Regions from separate parts of the Kitasatospora sp. NPDC114501 genome, predicted to be linked through region 2. Evidence: riboswitches for the same ligand, from Rfam matches in the RefSeq annotation. Region 2 holds a riboswitch; each other region holds the start of a gene.
The links. A riboswitch is a leader RNA that binds a small molecule or an ion and turns the genes downstream of it on or off. The one in region 2 is predicted to bind cyclic di-AMP.
Positions count from the first base shown of each region.

Region 1: another riboswitch for cyclic di-AMP. It lies ahead of ACZ7RU_RS02710 (C40 family peptidase); the one in region 2 lies ahead of ACZ7RU_RS03890 (LysM peptidoglycan-binding domain-containing protein).
Region 3: another riboswitch for cyclic di-AMP. It lies ahead of ACZ7RU_RS36690 (transglycosylase family protein); the one in region 2 lies ahead of ACZ7RU_RS03890 (LysM peptidoglycan-binding domain-containing protein).
Region 4: another riboswitch for cyclic di-AMP. It lies ahead of ACZ7RU_RS29550 (M23 family metallopeptidase); the one in region 2 lies ahead of ACZ7RU_RS03890 (LysM peptidoglycan-binding domain-containing protein).

Region 1 is NZ_JBVKDS010000001.1:576,329-580,505, reverse strand. It holds gene ACZ7RU_RS02715 (C40 family peptidase) at 1-798, opposite strand, end outside; gene ACZ7RU_RS02710 (C40 family peptidase) at 1,027-2,160, opposite strand; cyclic di-AMP (ydaO/yuaA leader) riboswitch at 2,171-2,320, opposite strand; gene ACZ7RU_RS02705 (C40 family peptidase) at 2,658-3,695, opposite strand; gene ACZ7RU_RS02700 (NYN domain-containing protein) at 3,895-4,177, opposite strand, start outside.
Region 2 is NZ_JBVKDS010000002.1:70,302-74,478, reverse strand. It holds gene eno (phosphopyruvate hydratase) at 1-989, opposite strand, end outside; gene ACZ7RU_RS03890 (LysM peptidoglycan-binding domain-containing protein) at 1,287-2,192, opposite strand; cyclic di-AMP (ydaO/yuaA leader) riboswitch at 2,198-2,364, opposite strand; gene ACZ7RU_RS03885 (cytochrome P450 family protein) at 2,586-3,911, opposite strand.
Region 3 is NZ_JBVKDS010000035.1:1,227-5,403, forward strand. It holds gene ACZ7RU_RS36690 (transglycosylase family protein) at 183-1,505, opposite strand; cyclic di-AMP (ydaO/yuaA leader) riboswitch at 1,492-1,654, opposite strand; gene ACZ7RU_RS36695 (sirohydrochlorin chelatase family protein) at 2,097-3,056, opposite strand; gene ACZ7RU_RS36700 (DUF397 domain-containing protein) at 3,625-3,888, shown strand.
Region 4 is NZ_JBVKDS010000017.1:198,518-202,694, forward strand. It holds gene ACZ7RU_RS29545 (APC family permease) at 1-756, opposite strand, end outside; gene ACZ7RU_RS29550 (M23 family metallopeptidase) at 1,155-2,186, opposite strand; cyclic di-AMP (ydaO/yuaA leader) riboswitch at 2,190-2,327, opposite strand; gene ACZ7RU_RS29555 (MFS transporter) at 2,682-4,177, shown strand, end outside.

The DNA.
Region 1 (4,177 bases), on a different contig from region 2:
ACCGGAGCAGTCGAACGCGTGCGGCCCGGTGGCCCCGTAGACGTACGGGGAGCCGATCATCCGCACCGCGGCGGCCAGCGCGGCGGCCCCGCGCTCGGAGGCGGGCGGGGCGGTGCCGAGGTCCAGCCGGTCGGTGCCCCGGGTGGCGCGCTGCTCGGCGTCCCGGGCGTCCTGGGCCGTCAGCCGGGCCCGCTCGGCGGCGCCCAGGCCGTTCAGCAGCTTCTGCGCCTTGGCCAGCCGCTGCTGGATCTCCAGCTTGCTCTCGGCGAGCGAGCGGCGGGTCCGGTCCAGCTCGGCGAGCTTGTCGGCCGCCTCGGTGCGGCGCTGGTCGAGCCGGCGCTGCCGGGTGACCAGCTCGTGCAGGGCCTCCTGCTGGCGTGCGGCGGCCTGGCCCTGGGTGCGGGCGCGGGCCAGGTAGTCCTCCGGGTCGGGCGAGAGGATCAGCTGAGCCGTCTGGGTCATCCCGCCGCCGCGGTACTCGGCCCCGGCCACCGTCGCCAGGTCGCCGCGCAGTTCGTTGAGCCGGTCCTGGGCGAGGGCGATCTCGCCCTGGATGACCGTGGTCTCGCCCTGGAGCCGCCGCTGGGCCTCCTGCGCCGCGTTGAACCTCTCGGACGCCTGCTCGGCCTCGTCGTACAGCTGCTCCACCTGGGTCTTGACGTCCTGACGGTCGGCCGGGTCCGGGCTGCCGGGGGCGGCCTGGGCGCGACCCCCGGCGGCGACGCCCAGCGCGGTGGCGGCGGCCGTGGTCAGCACCAGCGCCCGGGCGAGCAGTTGGGAACGACGGTGCACGGGCATGGCGGCAGCGACTCCAATCCTGCGGCGCGGGCTCCCACCGCCGCACCGGGACGGGCGGCCGTCGAGCGGGAGTCCGGTGGCAGACGTTAGCGAGTCCGGGCAAGCGAGTCCAAACCCCTCCCAACCCGAATATTCGACCCCTAATCGGACATCAGGTCGACCCGCCGGAAAAGCCGCAGGCCCGGCCTTCCCTGGGGAAGACCGGGCCTGGAAGCGGCAGAGCGGGGATCAGACCCGCACGATGCCGGTCAGCGGCATGTTGGTGACCGCCTCGTAGCGCACCGACGCACCCGGCTTGGGAGCGTGCAGCACCTGGCCGTTGCCGGCGTAGATGCCGACGTGATGGGCGTCGGTGTAGAAGATCAGCAGGTCGCCGGGCTGGGCCTGGGAGAGGTCCGTGCCGATCCGGGCGCCGGCCGAGGCCTGCGCCTGCGAGGTGCGCGGCAGCGACACGTCCGCCTGGTTGAACGCCCAGACCATCAGGCCGGAGCAGTCGAAGGAACTCGGGCCGGTGGCACCCCAGACGTACGGGCTGCCGACCTTGGACGCGGCGGCCGCGAGGGCCGCGGCACCGCGCGAGCTGCCCGGGGCCACCTTCACCGGAGCGGTGGTGGTCGGGGCGGTGGACGACGGAGCGGAGAGGTTGCCGCGGGTGTTGTCGCGCGAGGCGCGGTCGGCCTGCGCCTGCGCCTGGGCGGCCGCGTCGGCCTTGGCCTTGGCTTCGGCCGCGGCCTTCTCCTCGGCCTGGCGCAGTGCCTGGCGCTCCTGCTCGGTCAGGGTGTTGAGCAGGTCCTGGGCGGCCTTCAGCTTGCCCTGGACCTCCTCCTTGGAGGTCTTCAGCTGCTGGGTCGTCGACTCCAGCTCGGCGAGCTTGCCCTGGGCCTCGTTGCGGTCCTGGTCGAGCTTGCGCTGCTGCTCCTGGAGCTCCTTCAGCTGACCCTTCTGGGTGGCACCGGCCTGGTTCAGCGCGTCGGCCTGGCTGAGGAAGCTGTCCGGGCTGGAGGAGAACATCAGCTGGACGGTCGGGGATATCCCCCCGTTGCGGTACTGCTCGCCGGCGATCTCGGCCAGACCGCCCTGGAGCTCGGTGACCTGGGCCTGCTGACGGGCCACCTGGTCCTGGAGGCCGGAGACCTGCTTCTCCAGCTCCTGCTGCTTGGCCTGGGCGGCGTTGTAGTTCTCGGTCGCGACCTCGGCCTGCTCGTTGAGCTGGTCGACCTGCTCCTTGACCTGTTCCTTGGTCGGCTGCGGGTCGGCGTGGGCGCCGGACTGCGCGGAGAGGGCGACCGCTGCGGCGGCGACGCCGGTCAGGATCGAGACCCGGGCGCGGCCGGCGGGCTTGGGACGACGATGGGACGCCACGAAGGCGGACTCCTTCTTCCTACGTCCGCCTACCGGGTGAGCTGACGGGTTCGGGCCGGAAGCATGCCCTACGACGCCTCACGGCCGTTCGGCCGACCTGGCGCCGATTCACCCCGGAGGAACGTGGTTCCCCGGCTCCGCTCCGCAGCGCCCCCAGTCACTGGGCTCCCCTGTCGGGCAGTCGCTTCGACCTGCCCCGCTGCCTTGCGAACTCGGCGGTAACCACCGCCGCCACCCTGGCTGGGCGATCGACAGTGCGGTGGTTCGGAGCATGACCCTAGTAACTGAACCGTGATCCGTTCAAATCCTTGTCAGAAAAAAGACGGAAGATTACCCAAGTTCCTTTGTGAAGATGACCGATGGTGACCAATGGTGCACACAAGGCTGATCGGTTCTCAGCATGCGGTCGCAAAAGGGCGGAAAGCCGAACGCCACCCCCGCAACGGAGGTGGCGCTTTTCACAGGACCCGAACAGGCGTCCCGGGCGTGTCGGACCGTCAGACCCGGCGGATGGTGTTGATCGGCATCGCGTCGGCCTTCATCACCTTCACCACGTCACCGGTGTGCGGCGCGTGGACCACCATGCCGTTCCCGATGTACATCCCGACGTGGTACATGCTCGGGCCGTAGATCACCAGGTCGCCCGGCTGGGCCTGGTCCAGCGACGGCACCCGGGTGCCGTAGTGGCCCTGCTCCTGCGAGGTGCGCGGCAGCGAGACGCCGGCCTGCCCGTACGCCCAGACCATCAGGCCCGAGCAGTCGAAGGTGGTCGATCCGGTGGCGCCCCACACGTACGGCGAGCCCTGCTTGCTCATCGCCTTGGCCACCGCCGCCCCCGCGTAGCCGCTGGCCGGCGGCAGGCTGCCGAGGTCCACCCGCGCGCTGCCGCGCGAGGCGCGGTCGTCCTGCGCCTGCTGGGCCCGCAGCGCGGCGCGGTCGGCGGCGCTCAGCGAGTTCAGCAGGTCCTGGGCGGCCTTCAGCTTGGTGTTGACGTCCGCCTTGGCCTGGTTCAGGTCCTTGGTGGTGCTGTCCAGCGAGGCGAGCACGGCGGCCGCCTCGGCCTTCTGCTGGTCCAGCCGGCGCTGCTGGTCCAGCAGCCCCTTGAGCGCCTCGGCCTGGCTGGTGCTGGCCTGCTGGACGGTCGAGGCCTTCTCCAGGTAGCCGGACGGGTCGGAGGAGAGCATCAGCTGGACGGACGGGTCGATGCCGCCGGCGCGGTACTGCTCGCCCGCCACCTCGGCGAGGCCGCCCTGGAGCTGGGTCATCTGCTCCTGGCCGCGGGCCACCTGGTCCTGCAGCTGGTCGGCCTGCTTGCGCAGCTGGTCCGCCCGCTCCTTGGCGCCGTTGTACTTCTCCGCCGCCTGCTCCTGCTCCTCCTGGAGCTGGTCGATCTGCGCCTTGACGTCCGTCTTGTCCGGCTGCGGCGCGGCGTGCGCGGCCACCTGGGCGGAGAGTGCGACCGCGGTCGCAGCGGCGGCGGTGAGCACGGAGATCCGTGCGCGGCTCGGCTGCTTGGGACGGCGGTGGGAGGCCAAGGGACCGGCTCCTTCTTTCTACGGGCTCACCTGATGGGATGAGATTCCGGAAAATAGGTTTGACGCCAGACCCTAGTGAAGATCTAACCGTTTTGCTACTCCCCCGAAGGCGTGAACCCCGGTCCCCACGCTGACTTCACGGGACCCGCACACCGCTCCGGACGAACCGCTGACCAGCCGTCATGCTAGCCGACCCAGGTCAGGGCCGGGCCAGCCGGTTCAGCAGCAGCACCGACGCCACCGGGCGCGCGCCCGCCTTCCGCACGCCCTCCGCGACCTCCCGGTCGGTGGACACCACCACCACCGGGCGGCCCTGCGGCTCGGCCCGCACCAGACGGCGGATCAGCTCGTCGGCCGTCTCCCCGGTCCGGCTGAACCGCACCCGGACCCCGCGCGGCGGCGCCATGATCACCGGGACGTCCAGGTCCTGCCCGTCGAACACACAGGTGACCTCCGCCTGGGTGCGCTGGGCCAGCATCGCC
Region 2 (4,177 bases):
TTGGCGGTGCCGGTCTCGATGCCGCGGGCCAGGCGGGCCGGGTTGGTGACGAACAGGTCGTCGCCGACCAGCTGGACCTTGTCGCCCAGCTTGTCGGTCATGGCCTTCCAGCCGTCCCAGTCCGACTCGTCCAGCGGGTCCTCGATGGAGACCAGCGGGTACGCGGCGACCAGCTCGGCGTAGTACTCGATGAGCTCGGCGGACGTGAGGTCCTTGCCCTCGAACTGGTAGGCGCCGTTCTCGTAGAACTCGGAGGAGGCGACGTCCAGGGCCAGCGCGACGTCACGGCCGGGCACGTAGCCGGCCTTCTGGATGGCCTCGACGATGAGGTCCAGGGCCTCGCGGTTGGAGTCCAGGTTCGGGGCGAAGCCGCCCTCGTCGCCCAGGCCGGTGGACAGGCCGCGCTCCTTCAGCACGCCCTTGAGCGTGTGGTAGACCTCGACGCCCCAGCGGACGGCCTCGGAGAAGGACTCCGCGCCGATCGGGGCGATCATGAACTCCTGGATGTCGACGTTGGAGTCCGCGTGCGACCCGCCGTTGAGGATGTTCATCATCGGGACCGGCAGGACGTGGGCGTTCGGGCCGCCCAGGTAGCGGAACAGCGGCAGGTCGCTGGCCTCGGAGGCGGCGTGCGCGACGGCCAGCGAGACGCCCAGGATGGCGTTGGCGCCGAGCGAGGACTTGTCCGGGGTGGCGTCCAGGTCCAGCATGGCCTGGTCGATCAGGCGCTGCTCGGTGGCGTCGTAGCCGACCAGCTCCGGGCCGATCTGCTCGATGACGGCCAGGACGGCCTTCTCGACGCCCTTGCCGAAGTAGCGGTTCTTGTCGCCGTCGCGCAGCTCCAGGGCCTCGAAGGCACCGGTGGAGGCACCCGACGGGACAGCGGCACGACCCGTGCTGCCGTCGTCGAGGCCGACCTCGACCTCGACCGTGGGGTTGCCGCGGGAGTCGAGGATCTCACGGGCTACGACGACATCGATGGACGGCACGAGGCATCTCCTTGCGGAAGCAGGGTCCGGTCTGACGGTGGTGCTGTCAGCAGGACGATTGCGGAGTCGTTACGACCAGAGCCTAACCGCCCGGGCTCCCGGGACCACCTCCGCCTCGGTCCCGTCTCAGCGTGTGGCCCCGCTACGCACCGGTAGTTCACCTGCTTGTCCCAGCTTGTCCCACCGGAGCGGGCGAATACGGACGAAGGGGGCCGGTAGGACCGGCCCCCTTCGGACGGCGGGGTGGAACGGTGTCGGCGTCGTGCGCCGACGGGCGTCGGCACCGGAGCCGACGGCTCAGCCGAGGTGCAGCACCTGGCCGGGCATGATCAGGTTCGGGTCGCCGCCGACGGTGGCGTGGTTCTGGTCGTACAGCGCGTGCCAGCCGCCGGACACGCCCTGGGCGGCGGCGATGGTCGACAGGGTGTCACCGGTGCGGACGGTGTAGTCGTGGCCGCCGGCCTGCGGGGCCGACTGCGCGGCCTGCGGGGCGTACTGCGGCTGGGCGGCGGCCTGGCCGGCGTACTGCTGGTAGACGCTCTGGTGGCTGGTCCAGTACCAGGCGCCGTTGTTCTGGTACCAGTACACCTTGGCGTCGGCGTCCCAGCCGGCCTGGCCGGAGAAGCCCGGGGTCTGCGGCTGTGCCTGCTGCTGCGGGGCGGCCTGCTGGACCGGCTGCGCGGCGGGCTTCTGCACCGGCTTCTGGGCGACCGGCTTCTGCACGACCGGCTTCTCGGCCGGCTTGGCGGCGGGCTTCGGGGCCTGCTGCTTGGGGGCGGACTGCGGCTTGGCGTCCGAGGAGGTGTCGACCACGGCCGGGGCGCCGCCCTTGGTCAGGCCGGCCTTCTGGGAGCAGACCGGCCAGGCGCCCGGACCCTGCGAGGCCAGGACCTTCTCGGCGACCGCGATCTGCTGGGCCTTGCCGGCCTGGTTGGCCTGCGCCGCGTAGGCGGTGCCGCCGTACGCCTTCCAGGTGCTGGAGGTGAACTGGAGGCCGCCGTAGAAGCCGTTGCCGGTGTTGATGCTCCAGTTGCCGCCGCTCTCGCACTGGGCGACGGAGTCCCAGGTGGAGGCCGGGGCGGCGGAGGCGCCGGTGGCGGTGAGGAGCGGCATCGCGAGTCCGACGCCGGCCACACCGGCGACGGCGATGGCCTTCTCGGTCTGGGTGCGACGACGGTGACGGCCGGTTCCGACGAACAGCATGAAGAGGTCCCTCTCCGCACGCCTGCGAGGTGAGCTGTCGGGTTCGGACCGGGAGGTGGCCCGGCCGCCGTAAGCGGAAACGATTCCGCTCGGGCGGCTTCACCCCAAGCCGTGGGAGACGGCAACAAACCTGGGTCCCCCGCCCCTGCCCAGGGTCTGGTCGGTTTCCCGTGGCGCGGCGGGCAGGATTCGGCGTTCCGCGCACGAGGTCCGCAGCTGCGAACTCCAGGGAGAGTAGACAGAACATCAGACCAATCACAAGCTCATATCGTCGATATCACACGACAATTACGGCCCGTGTCCGATCGCCTACCAACAGCGGGGTTATGTCCGGATTGATGGTTGTTCACACCCCCGCCGGCAGGCGATCGGCGACGCCCCGTCAGCGTGGTCTCAGCGGCTCGCGGGCCCGGACGGGGCCTGCGGAGGCGTGTGCGGGGAGCGGCTCTCCGGACTGAATTCCACCGGCAGTTCGCGCAGCCCACGCATGATCAGACCACCGCGCCAGCGCAGGTTCTCCGGGCTTTCCGCGAGCCGCAGATCGGGCAGCCGGGAAAGCAGTGTGGCCAGCGCGGCACGCCCCTCCAGCCGGGCGAGCGGGGCGCCGATGCAGTAGTGGATGCCGTGCCCGAAGCCCAGGTGGGGATTGTCCGTCCGGGCCAGGTCCAGGGTGTTCTCGGCCGCGAACCGGGCCGGGTCGCGGTCCGCCGCGGCCAACACCACCAGCACCGGGTCGCCGACCGGGATGTCCACCCCGCCGATGGTCAGCGGGCGGGTCGCGAACCGCCAGGTCGCCAGCTCCACCGGCCCGTCGTAGCGCAGGAGTTCCTCGATCCCGGTCTCCAGCAGCGCGCTCTCCCCACGCGCCACCGACTCCTGCAGCAGCCGGCGCTGCTCCGGGTTGCGCAGCAGCGCGTACGTGCCGTTGCCGATCAGGTTCACGGTGGTCTCGAAGCCCGCGAACAGGAGGATGAAGGCCATCGCCGCGGCCTCCTTCTCGGTCAGGTGCTCGCCGTGGTCACTGGCCCGGATCAGGCCGGAGATCAGGTCGTCCCCGAGGTCCGCGCGCTTGCGGTGGATCAGCTCCAGCAGGTACGCCCGCATCCGCTTCACCGCCCGCCCCACGCCGCCGCGTTGGCCGCCGCCGTGCCGGATCATCATGCCGGCCCAGTCGCGGAAGTCGTCCTGGTCCTCGGACGGCACCCCGAGCATGTCGCAGATCGCGTAGATGGGGAGCGGGAAGGCGAACTCGTGGATGAGGTCCGCCGAACCGCGCTGTGCGAAGCCGTCGATCAGCCGGTCGGTGAGCTGCTGCACCCGCGGCTCGAACTCGGCCACCCGGCGCGGGGTGAACGCCTTCGACACCAGCCGGCGCAGCCGGGTGTGGTCCGGCGGGTCGATGTTCAGCAGGTGGGTCATCAGGTCCGCCTGCCGCTCCCCCGGGATGCCCACCCGGCCGGTGCGGTGCGCCTGCTCGCTGTGGTGCGCCGGGTTCTTCGACAGCCGGCCGTCCGCGAGCGCCTGCCGGGCGTCCGCGTACCGGGTCACCAGCCAGGCCTCGACGCCGCTCGGCAGGGTGGTGCGGTGCACCGGGGCGTGCTCGCGCAGCCAGGCGTAGGCGGGGTACGGGTCGGCGGCGAACTCCCAGGTGAACAGCTGCGGGGCGGGGGCGTCGGACGGCGCGGCGGCGGGCCGGGCGGGGTGGGGCTGAGCTGGCATGGACCGACCGTATCCGGTGCGACGGGACCGCCCTCCCCCGACGGACCGCGGCCGGCGCGCCAACGGCCGGTGGCCGCTCCGTTGCCGCCCCGTGGCCGGTTCCTGGACGGTCCGTGGCCGGTCCGTGGACAGCTCTTGGCCGACTCTTGGCCGCGGGGCGGGCGTGAGTCTGGTCACCTGAGGGGTAATCCCTGTTGCGGGGGGTCGGGACGTGCCTACGATCCTCCGCAGTACGCGTGGGCGCCGGTGCGGTGTCGCCCACAGGG
Region 3 (4,177 bases), on a different contig from region 2:
GACAGAGCCAGGGCGGCCGGGGGGAATGCCGGAACCCCCGGGGAGAGCGACCAGACTCTCCCCGGGGGTGGCGGGTGGTCAGCGTTCGGGTGACAGCTGACAGATGACAGATGATGAAATCTGTTATCTGTTATCTGAAATCTGTCAGCTGTCACCCGTCAGCCGTCGGCTGTTCGCCGTCCTCAGACCCGGCCGGCGAAGTCCGGGGCCCAGTTGGCGATGGTCTGCTCGCGGACGCCCGAGCTCGGGTTGGCGGCCTCGACGTACTTGCCGTTGCCGACGTAGATCGCGACGTGGTAGACGCCGGAGTCCTTGCCGTTGTTGGACCAGAACAGCAGGTCGCCCGGCTGGAGACTGTCCAGCGAGACGTGGGTGCTGGCGGCGGCCTGGTCGGCGGCGACGCGCGGGACGGAGATGCCCGCGGCGCGCAGCGCGGCCTGGGTCAGGCCGGAGCAGTCCCAGCCGCCGTTGCCGGTGCCGCCGTAGACGTACGCCTGACCGACCTTCGACTCGGCGAAGGACACCGCGGCGGCCATGCTGCCGGTGGCGGCCGGGGCCGGGGCCGGGGTCTGGGGCTGCGGAGCGGGCTTGGCGGCCGGGGCCTGGGGCTGCGCGGTCGGCTTGGCGTTCACGGCGCCGCCGTCCGCGGACTGGCCGGACTTCTGCGAGCGGTCGAACCAGGTGAAGTCCGAGCCCGACTTGTCGGCGGACGAGCCGTCGAAGGACAGGTGCTGGCCCGGGTAGATGGTGTCCGGGCCGTCGGCCAGGGTGCCGCGGTTGAGCTCGTACAGCCGCTGCCAGCCGCCCTGCACGTTGTGCCGGTCGGCGATCGAGGACAGCCAGTCGCCCTCGACCACGGTGTAGTCGCCGCCCTGGGCCTGCTGCTGGCGCTTCTGGGCCCAGTCGCTCCGGCTGCCGGAGGCGGCGGAGTCGGTGGCGGCCTGGGCGCCGTCCTGGGCGGGCGCGGCGGGCTTGGCGGCCGGGGTCTGGGCCTGCGCGGGCTTGGCGGCGGGCTTCGCGGCCGGAGCGGCCGGCTTGGCGCCCTGGGCGGGCGTGGCGGTGGTCGAGCCGGCCGTGGAGCCCGCCGAGGTGTCGACGGCGGCCGGGGTGCCGCCCTTGGTCAGGCCGGCCTTGACGGAGCAGACGGGCCAGGCGCCGGGGCCCTGCGAGGCGAGGACCTTCTCGGCGACGGCGATCTGCTGGTCCTTGGTGGCCAGGTCGGCGCGCGCCGCGAAGGCGGTGCCGCCGAAGGCGGACCAGGTGCTGGAGGTGAACTGGAGACCGCCGTAGAAGCCGTTGCCGGTGTTGATGCTCCAGTTGCCGCCGCTCTCGCACTGGGCGACCTTGTCCCAGGTGGCGACGGTGGCGGCGGAGGCGGTGCCCGAGGTGAGGCAGGGGACGGTGAGGCCGACGCCCGCGACGCCGAGGGCGGCGATCACGCGGCGGGTGCGGCTGGACAGGCTGGTGCCGTTGGTGGGCAGCATGAAGACGCGGTCCTCTCCCACGCCTGCGAGGTGAGCTGTCGGATTCGGGCTGGAGTTGCCCGGCCGCGCGGTGAGCGCGGCTTCACCCCTAGCCCTGGACCGTTCCGGAGATCGGTCCGGGGCGACTTACCTGTGGGTCCCCCGCTCCTGCCGTGGTGCGTTTTCGCGATGCCAGGACATCCGACGGCAGGACTCGGCGTTGCGGATGAACCGGGTTCGTGTGGTCACGAACGGGGAGCACGTTAATCAGACTTAAGTTCAAACTGCAAATGCCTGTGACGCGCATCACGGTTTAGTGAGAACTGCCAAAATTGCAGGCGACCATGATCGTAAATGATCGTTTTCGAGCAATTCTGTTGCGGAAACCGACAACTGGCTATGCCTCAGGAGTGACATGACGGCGCGTTGAATCGCGGAAGAGTGTGCTCCGGAGGCGAGCGGGGCGGCCGTGATTCACGTGTCCGTGCGCGCGTTCCCTATTTCCCTTCAAATAGCGCCAGAACGGACATTCCACTTCCTTGCGCCCGGTTCCCGTACGGGACCAATGCGAAGGGCCCGGAACGCGAACCGTTCCGGGCCCTTCGGCGCGCGCGAACCGGCGCGCGGTGTCGACTACTGCCCGAGGGACCCCTCGGCGGCCGCGTGGGCGCCGCGAACGCCCTCCAGGGCCCCCTCGGCCTCGGCGGCGGCCGCGGCCTCCGCCTCGGCCCGCGCCAGGTCCTCCGCGGACGGCATGGGCAGCGCGGCCAGGTAGGTGGAGGCGATCAGCTGGCCGACCGACGGGTAGGCGCCCAGCGGCGCGGCCGACGGGCAGCCGGTCTCCTCGGCGGCGGTGGCGAGCAGCTCGGAGTCCGCCTCCGGGCCGATCACCAGCGGGGCCAGCGCCGGGCGCTGCGAGCCGGTGTCCCTGAGGTGGTTGACGGCCGCGGCCACCGAGCCGGGCACGTCGAGCGCGGCGGCGACGACCGGCACGGCCAGCCGCGCGGCGAGCAGCACGCCGGTGATGCCGGCCGCGGCGGCCGCGTCCTCGCCGCCGACGGTGGTCAGCACCACGCCGTCCGCGGCGGTCGCGATGGCGAACAGCCGGGCGCGGTCGGCCCGGGCCAGCCCGGCCTCGGACAGCCGGACGTGCACGGCCTCGGCCAGCAGCGGGTGCGGGCCCAGCGGGTCGGTGACGGGAGCGCCGTACTCGGCGGCGAGCGCGTGAAGCTCGCTCAGGAAGGTGTGCGGGCCGGGCACCAGCGGCACCAGGACGGGCATCGGCAGCCCGGCCTCGGCGGCCAGGGCCAGCAGCTCGGCCACCGTGCGGTCCTCGCCGCCCGCGCCCTCGGCGCCGTTCCCGGGGAGGTAGCCGACCGCGGTCTGGACGCCGTTCTGCTCGGTGCGGACGATCGAGAGCAGTTCCTCGACGACCGAGCGGGACTCGGGCCCGGCGGTCGCGGGCACGGCGAGCACCAGGGCCGGGGCGCCGGCCGGGATCTCGGGGCGCTCGGGACGACGGTGGCGCCCCCGCGCACGGGAGCCTGGAGTGCGGACGGGCAGTGGCGCGCCCGGAATGGCTGCGGTGCTCATGCCGGAGATCGTAGGACATCGGCCCGTCGGGCTTGCAGTCGGCTGCCGGACGGGATCCGCGTGGTCGCGGTGCGGACCCCGTGCGAACCCGGTGCGTCTTCGGCACCGGTCCGGGCGCTTTGCCTACAATCCGGACATTCCTCACCCAACCCCCGTACGGTCTCCGGTGGTTACCACGACGCGATCCGAGTGGGCGGGCGTTGCACCTGGGGTGCGTGAGATGTCTCACAGCACGAGGATGGTTTGACGCAGGGTCACGGGGGTGCGACTCCCGGCGCTCGAAGATCAACATTCAGCGGGGAAGTGCTCACGGCCGGTTATCACGAGCCCGGTGATTCATCGGCTATGTCCGTTTACGTACCGTCAGGAGAAGGGCCGTGAAGAGTTGGCGAATGCGGGTAAAAGGCCTGGTGCACCTGCAACGTCCCGTGCTGATGCACGTGCACTGCGGCTATCATCGCGTCAAGTGAGGCGTTGTGCCGGACCGGTACGGGGCCGGCCCGTTCGTTTCGGCGGCGCCGGGGGCGCCGCGCTGGACGACAACTCCGGAGCTCTTCGGGAGATTTCTATGCACGACTCGCAGGACACGCACGGCTCGTACGACCCCTACAACGGGATGGCCGCGGCCGATCTCCAGGGGGTGGTCTGGCAGAAGAGCCGGCACAGCAACTCCCAGGGCAACTGCGTCGAGTTCGCGGCGCTGCCGGGAGGCGATGTGGCGATGCGCAACTCGCGGTTCCCGGACGGTCCGGCCCTCATCTACACCCGGGCCGAGATCGCGGCCCTGCTGCTGGGGGCGAAGGACGGGGAGTTCGACCACCTGGCGGTCTGACCGGCCGCCGTGCTCCATCATCGGGGGGCCGTCGTGGGTGCCGACACCACGACGGCCTTTGTCTTTCTCTCTTCCGGATGTCACCGCTCCGGGAATCGTTGCTCCCGAAACCGCCGCCCCGGTTGTCGCTCCTCCGGAGGCGTCCGACGCTGCGGTGTCCGACGCTGCGGTGTTCGATCCGGAGGCGTCGCCCCGGCGGCCGCCGCCGGATTCGCCCGGCCGCCGGGCCGCCCTGAGCCGCTCGCGGGTCCGTGGCGCGGGAGGTCCCGGGCTCCGTGGCACCGGAGAT
Region 4 (4,177 bases), on a different contig from region 2:
ATCCCGGGACTCCTCGCCGTACATCGCGGTGGACTCGAACCCCACCCAGGACCAGAACGCGAAGAACAGGCCGAGCCCGGCCGCCGCCGCACCCGAACTCCCCACCCCCTTCAGCGCGTTCAGCGGGTTCACGGCGTCGAGCACGATCCCGTCCGGCCCGCCGCCGGAGAACAGCACCGCGAACGAGACCGCCCCCAGCACCCCGATCTCCAGCACCAGCGCGACCCCGAGCACCCTGGCCGTCAGGTGCAGGTCGAACCAGGCCATCACCCCGATCGCCGCCACCCCGAACAGCGCGTACCAGCCCCAGCCCAGCTCCACCCCCAGCTGCGAACGGACCAGCCCGCGCAGCGAGTACGCGAAGAAGCCGAGGGCCGAGGCCTCGGTGACGACGTACGCGAGCACCGCGAGCAGGCCCGAGGCCATCCCGACCACCCGGCCCAGCCCGTGCGAGACGTAGCCGTAGAACGCGCCGACCGCGGTGATGTGGCGGGCCATCGCCACGTACCCGACCGAGAACACCGTCAGCACCACGGTCGCCACGATGTACGCGGCGGGCGCGCCGACACCGTTGCCCTGCCCGACGATGATCGGCAGGTTGCCGGTCATCGCGGTGATCGGGGCGGCGGTGGCGAGTGCCATGAACACCACACCGACCAGGCCGACCGAGTCCGCCTTCAACCGGTCGACCCCGCCCGACCCGGGCCGGTCCCTCCCGACCGTCTCCTCCGTCACGTCCCCGCTCCGGACCGCCATCCGGCCTCCTCGCCTCCCGGACCCGCCCGACCGACCGGACCGGCCGGGCGATGACCGTCCGCCAGCATGGCGCGCCGAAGGCACCCGCGGCGCCGACGACCACCCGGCGGAGCAGCGGAGTTGACGCCGTGTTCGACCGCTCGAACGGCATGGCGGGGCCGAACGGCGCGGAAACGGACCCAGCCCCGGAACGGACCCGGCCCCGGAAACGACAGCGGCCGGCCCGGCCGCACGAGGAGGTCCCCGTGCGGCCGGGCCGGCCTGGGCGTGTCCCGCGCCCATGTCCACTGTGCGGCGATCACCCGGTCGAGCGGTCACCCGACATGACCATCCCGGAGGATCGATTCGCCCCGCAGCAGCGGTGGTTCCTGAAACCCTGGAAGCTCAGCGGCTCCGGGTCAGAGCGCGACGCCGTGCGCGCGCAGGTAGGCGACCGGGTCGATGTCCGAGCCGTACTCCGAGCCGTTGCGGATCTCGAAGTGCAGGTGCGGGCCGGTCACGTTGCCGGTGGCGCCGGAGAGGCCGATCTGCTGGCCGACGGTGACGGTCTGACCAATCTTCACACCGATCGAGGAGAGGTGCGCGTACTCGGCGTAGTGGCCGTCGGCGAGCTTGATCTCGACCTCGTTGCCGTAGGCACCGCCGTTGCCGGCCTTGACCACGACACCGTTGGCGACGGCGCGCAGCGGGGTGCCGGTCGCGGCGACGAAGTCCTGGCCGGTGTGGTGGCCGGAGGCCCACATCGAGCCGGCCACGCCGTAGGCGGTGCCCAGCTTCGGGTTGGCCAGCGGGGCGACGTAGCCGGAGGTGGCGGCGGCGACCGGAGTGGCGGTCACGGCCGCGGCCGGAGCGGCGACCTGCGCCTGGGTCTGGAGCTGCGCGGACGGCTTGGCGGCCTCGGTCTTCACCTGGACCTGGGCCTGCGGCTTGGCGGCCTGGGTCGCCGGAGCGGCCGGCTTGGCCGGAGCGGCGGGCTTCGCCGGGGCGGCGGGCTTCGCCGGAGCGGCGGGCTTCGCCGGAGCGGCGTCGGCGGACGGCGCGGCGGCGTGGCCCTTCAGCGCGAGCTGCTGGCCCGGGAAGATCAGGTTCGGGTTGGCGCCGACGACCGAGCGGTTCTGCTCGTACAGGGCGTGCCAGCCGCCGTCGACGTTCTTGGCGTCGGCGATCTTGGACAGGGTGTCGCCGCTGACGACGCGGTAGCTCTCCTGCGCGGCCTGGGCAGCGGCCGGAGCGGCCTGGGCTGCCGGGGCGGCGGCCGGGGCGGCCGGCTTGGCCTCGGTGGAGGCGGCGGCCGGGGCGGCCGGAGCGGTGTGCGCCTGGGCGCTCACCGCGGTGACGAGCGGGAGGACGAAGGACACGCCGGTGACGGCGGTGGCGATGCCGATGCGGGCGGCGCGGGGCAGGGCGATACGACGAGCCTGAGCAGGCATGGAATTTTTCCTCTCCGACGCCTGCGAGGTGAGCTGTCGGGTTCGGGCTGGAGTTGCCCGGCCGCATGCGCGGCTTCACCCCTAGCCGGTCCTGGACGCCCGCGCCCTGAGGCGCGAACTCCGGTCCGGCGACTTACCTGTGGGTCCCCCGCTCCTGCCGTACAGAGTTCGTTTCGAACCACCGGGCGGCGGCAGGACTCGGCGTTCCACCCGGCGGATCCGTCCGGACTGGCCGGGCGGTCGCTGAACTAAAACCCATCCGTTCGGGTGAAGCAATGTCGATCTCTTGAAACGGCAACGATCCCCCCTGGACCGGTGACCCTCCGCAGGCCGGGCCGCACGGTGCGTACACAATCCATTCACCCCCCGCCACTGATCCGCGACCCTGCGCCGAGATCGGCCACGCTGCGCACCCACCCGCTCACCCACCGCCCAACCCCAACACACCCACCGGTGACCCTTGTCACGTGCGCCTCAGCAGCGCAGGATTCGCCCGTGGCCACCTCCGAGGCCGGCACCCTGCGCCTGGGCACCGCGCAGGGTCGCTGGGTACTACTGGCGACGGTGCTCGGCTCCAGCATGGCGATGCTCGACGGCACCGTGGTGAACGTCGCCCTGCCCCGGATCGGCACCGACCTCGGCGCCTCCCTGGCGTCCCTTCAGTGGACGCTGAACGCCTATCTGCTCACCCTGGCGGGCCTGATCCTGCTCGGTGGCGCGCTCGGCGATCGGTACGGGCGGCGCAAGGTCTTCCTGATCGGCGTGGTCTGGTTCGCCATCGCCTCCGCGGCCTGCGCCGCCGCGCCGAACATCCACGTGCTGATCGCCGCCCGCGCCGTCCAGGGCATCGGCGGCGCGCTGCTCACCCCCGGCTCGCTCGCCATGCTCCAGGCGGTCTTCCACCCTGACGACCGCTCGGCGGCGGTCGGCCTCTGGTCCGGCCTCGGCGGGGTGTCGGCCGCGGTCGGCCCCTTCCTCGGCGGCTGGCTGGTGGACGGCCCCGGCTGGCGCTGGATCTTCCTGCTGAACCTGCCGCTCGCCGCCGCCGTGATCGCGGTCACCACCCGCTCGGTGCCGGAGAGCCGGGACGAGGGAGCCGCCGGGCGCTTCGACGTGCTCGGCGCCGTGCTCGCCGCCGTCGCCCTCGGCGCGATCACCTACGCGCTGACCGCGGCCGGCGAGGGCCTGTCCCCCGCGGTCTGGGTCAGCGGGGCGATCGGGCTGGCGCTCGGCGTGGCCTTCGTGGCCGTCGAGCGCCGCACCCCCGACCCGATGCTGCCGCTCGGGCTGTTCTCCTCCCGGCTGTTCACCGCGGTGAACCTGGTCACCCTGTGCGTGTACGCGGCGTTCAGCGGCGTCTTCTTCCTGCTGGTGGTGCAGCTCCAGATCGTGTCCGGGTTCTCGCCGCTGGTCTCGGGCTTCGCCCTGGTGCCGATCACCGTCCTGATGCTGGCGCTGTCCGCCCGGGCCGGCCGCCTCGGCAAGCGCATCGGCCCGCGCGTCCCGCTGACCGTCGGCCCGATGGTGTGCGCCGCCGGGGTGCTGCTGATGCTGCGCACCGGCCCGGACTCCTCGTACTGGGTGGACGTGCTGCCCGCCGTCACGGTGATGGGCTGCGGGATGACGCTGCTGGTCGCGCCGCTCACGGCGACCGTGCTGGCGGCCGTCGAGGTCCGGCACGCGGGCATCGCCAGCGGGGTCAACAACGCCGCCGCCCGCGCGGCCGGCCTGCTCGCGGTGGCCGCCCTGCCGGCGCTGGCCGGGCTGAGCGGCGACGCCTACCGGGTGCCCGCCTCGGTCGACTCCGCCTTCCACACCGCGATGCTGATCTGCGCGGGCCTGCTGGCCGCCGGCGGGCTGATCGCCTTCGCGACCGTACGGGGCAACGTGCTGGCCCCCGAGGAGCAGCCGGTGGCCGAGCCGAACTGCGACTGGCCGTGCGGCACCACCACCCCGCCGTTCGACCCGGGCCACGTCCCCACGACGCGCGA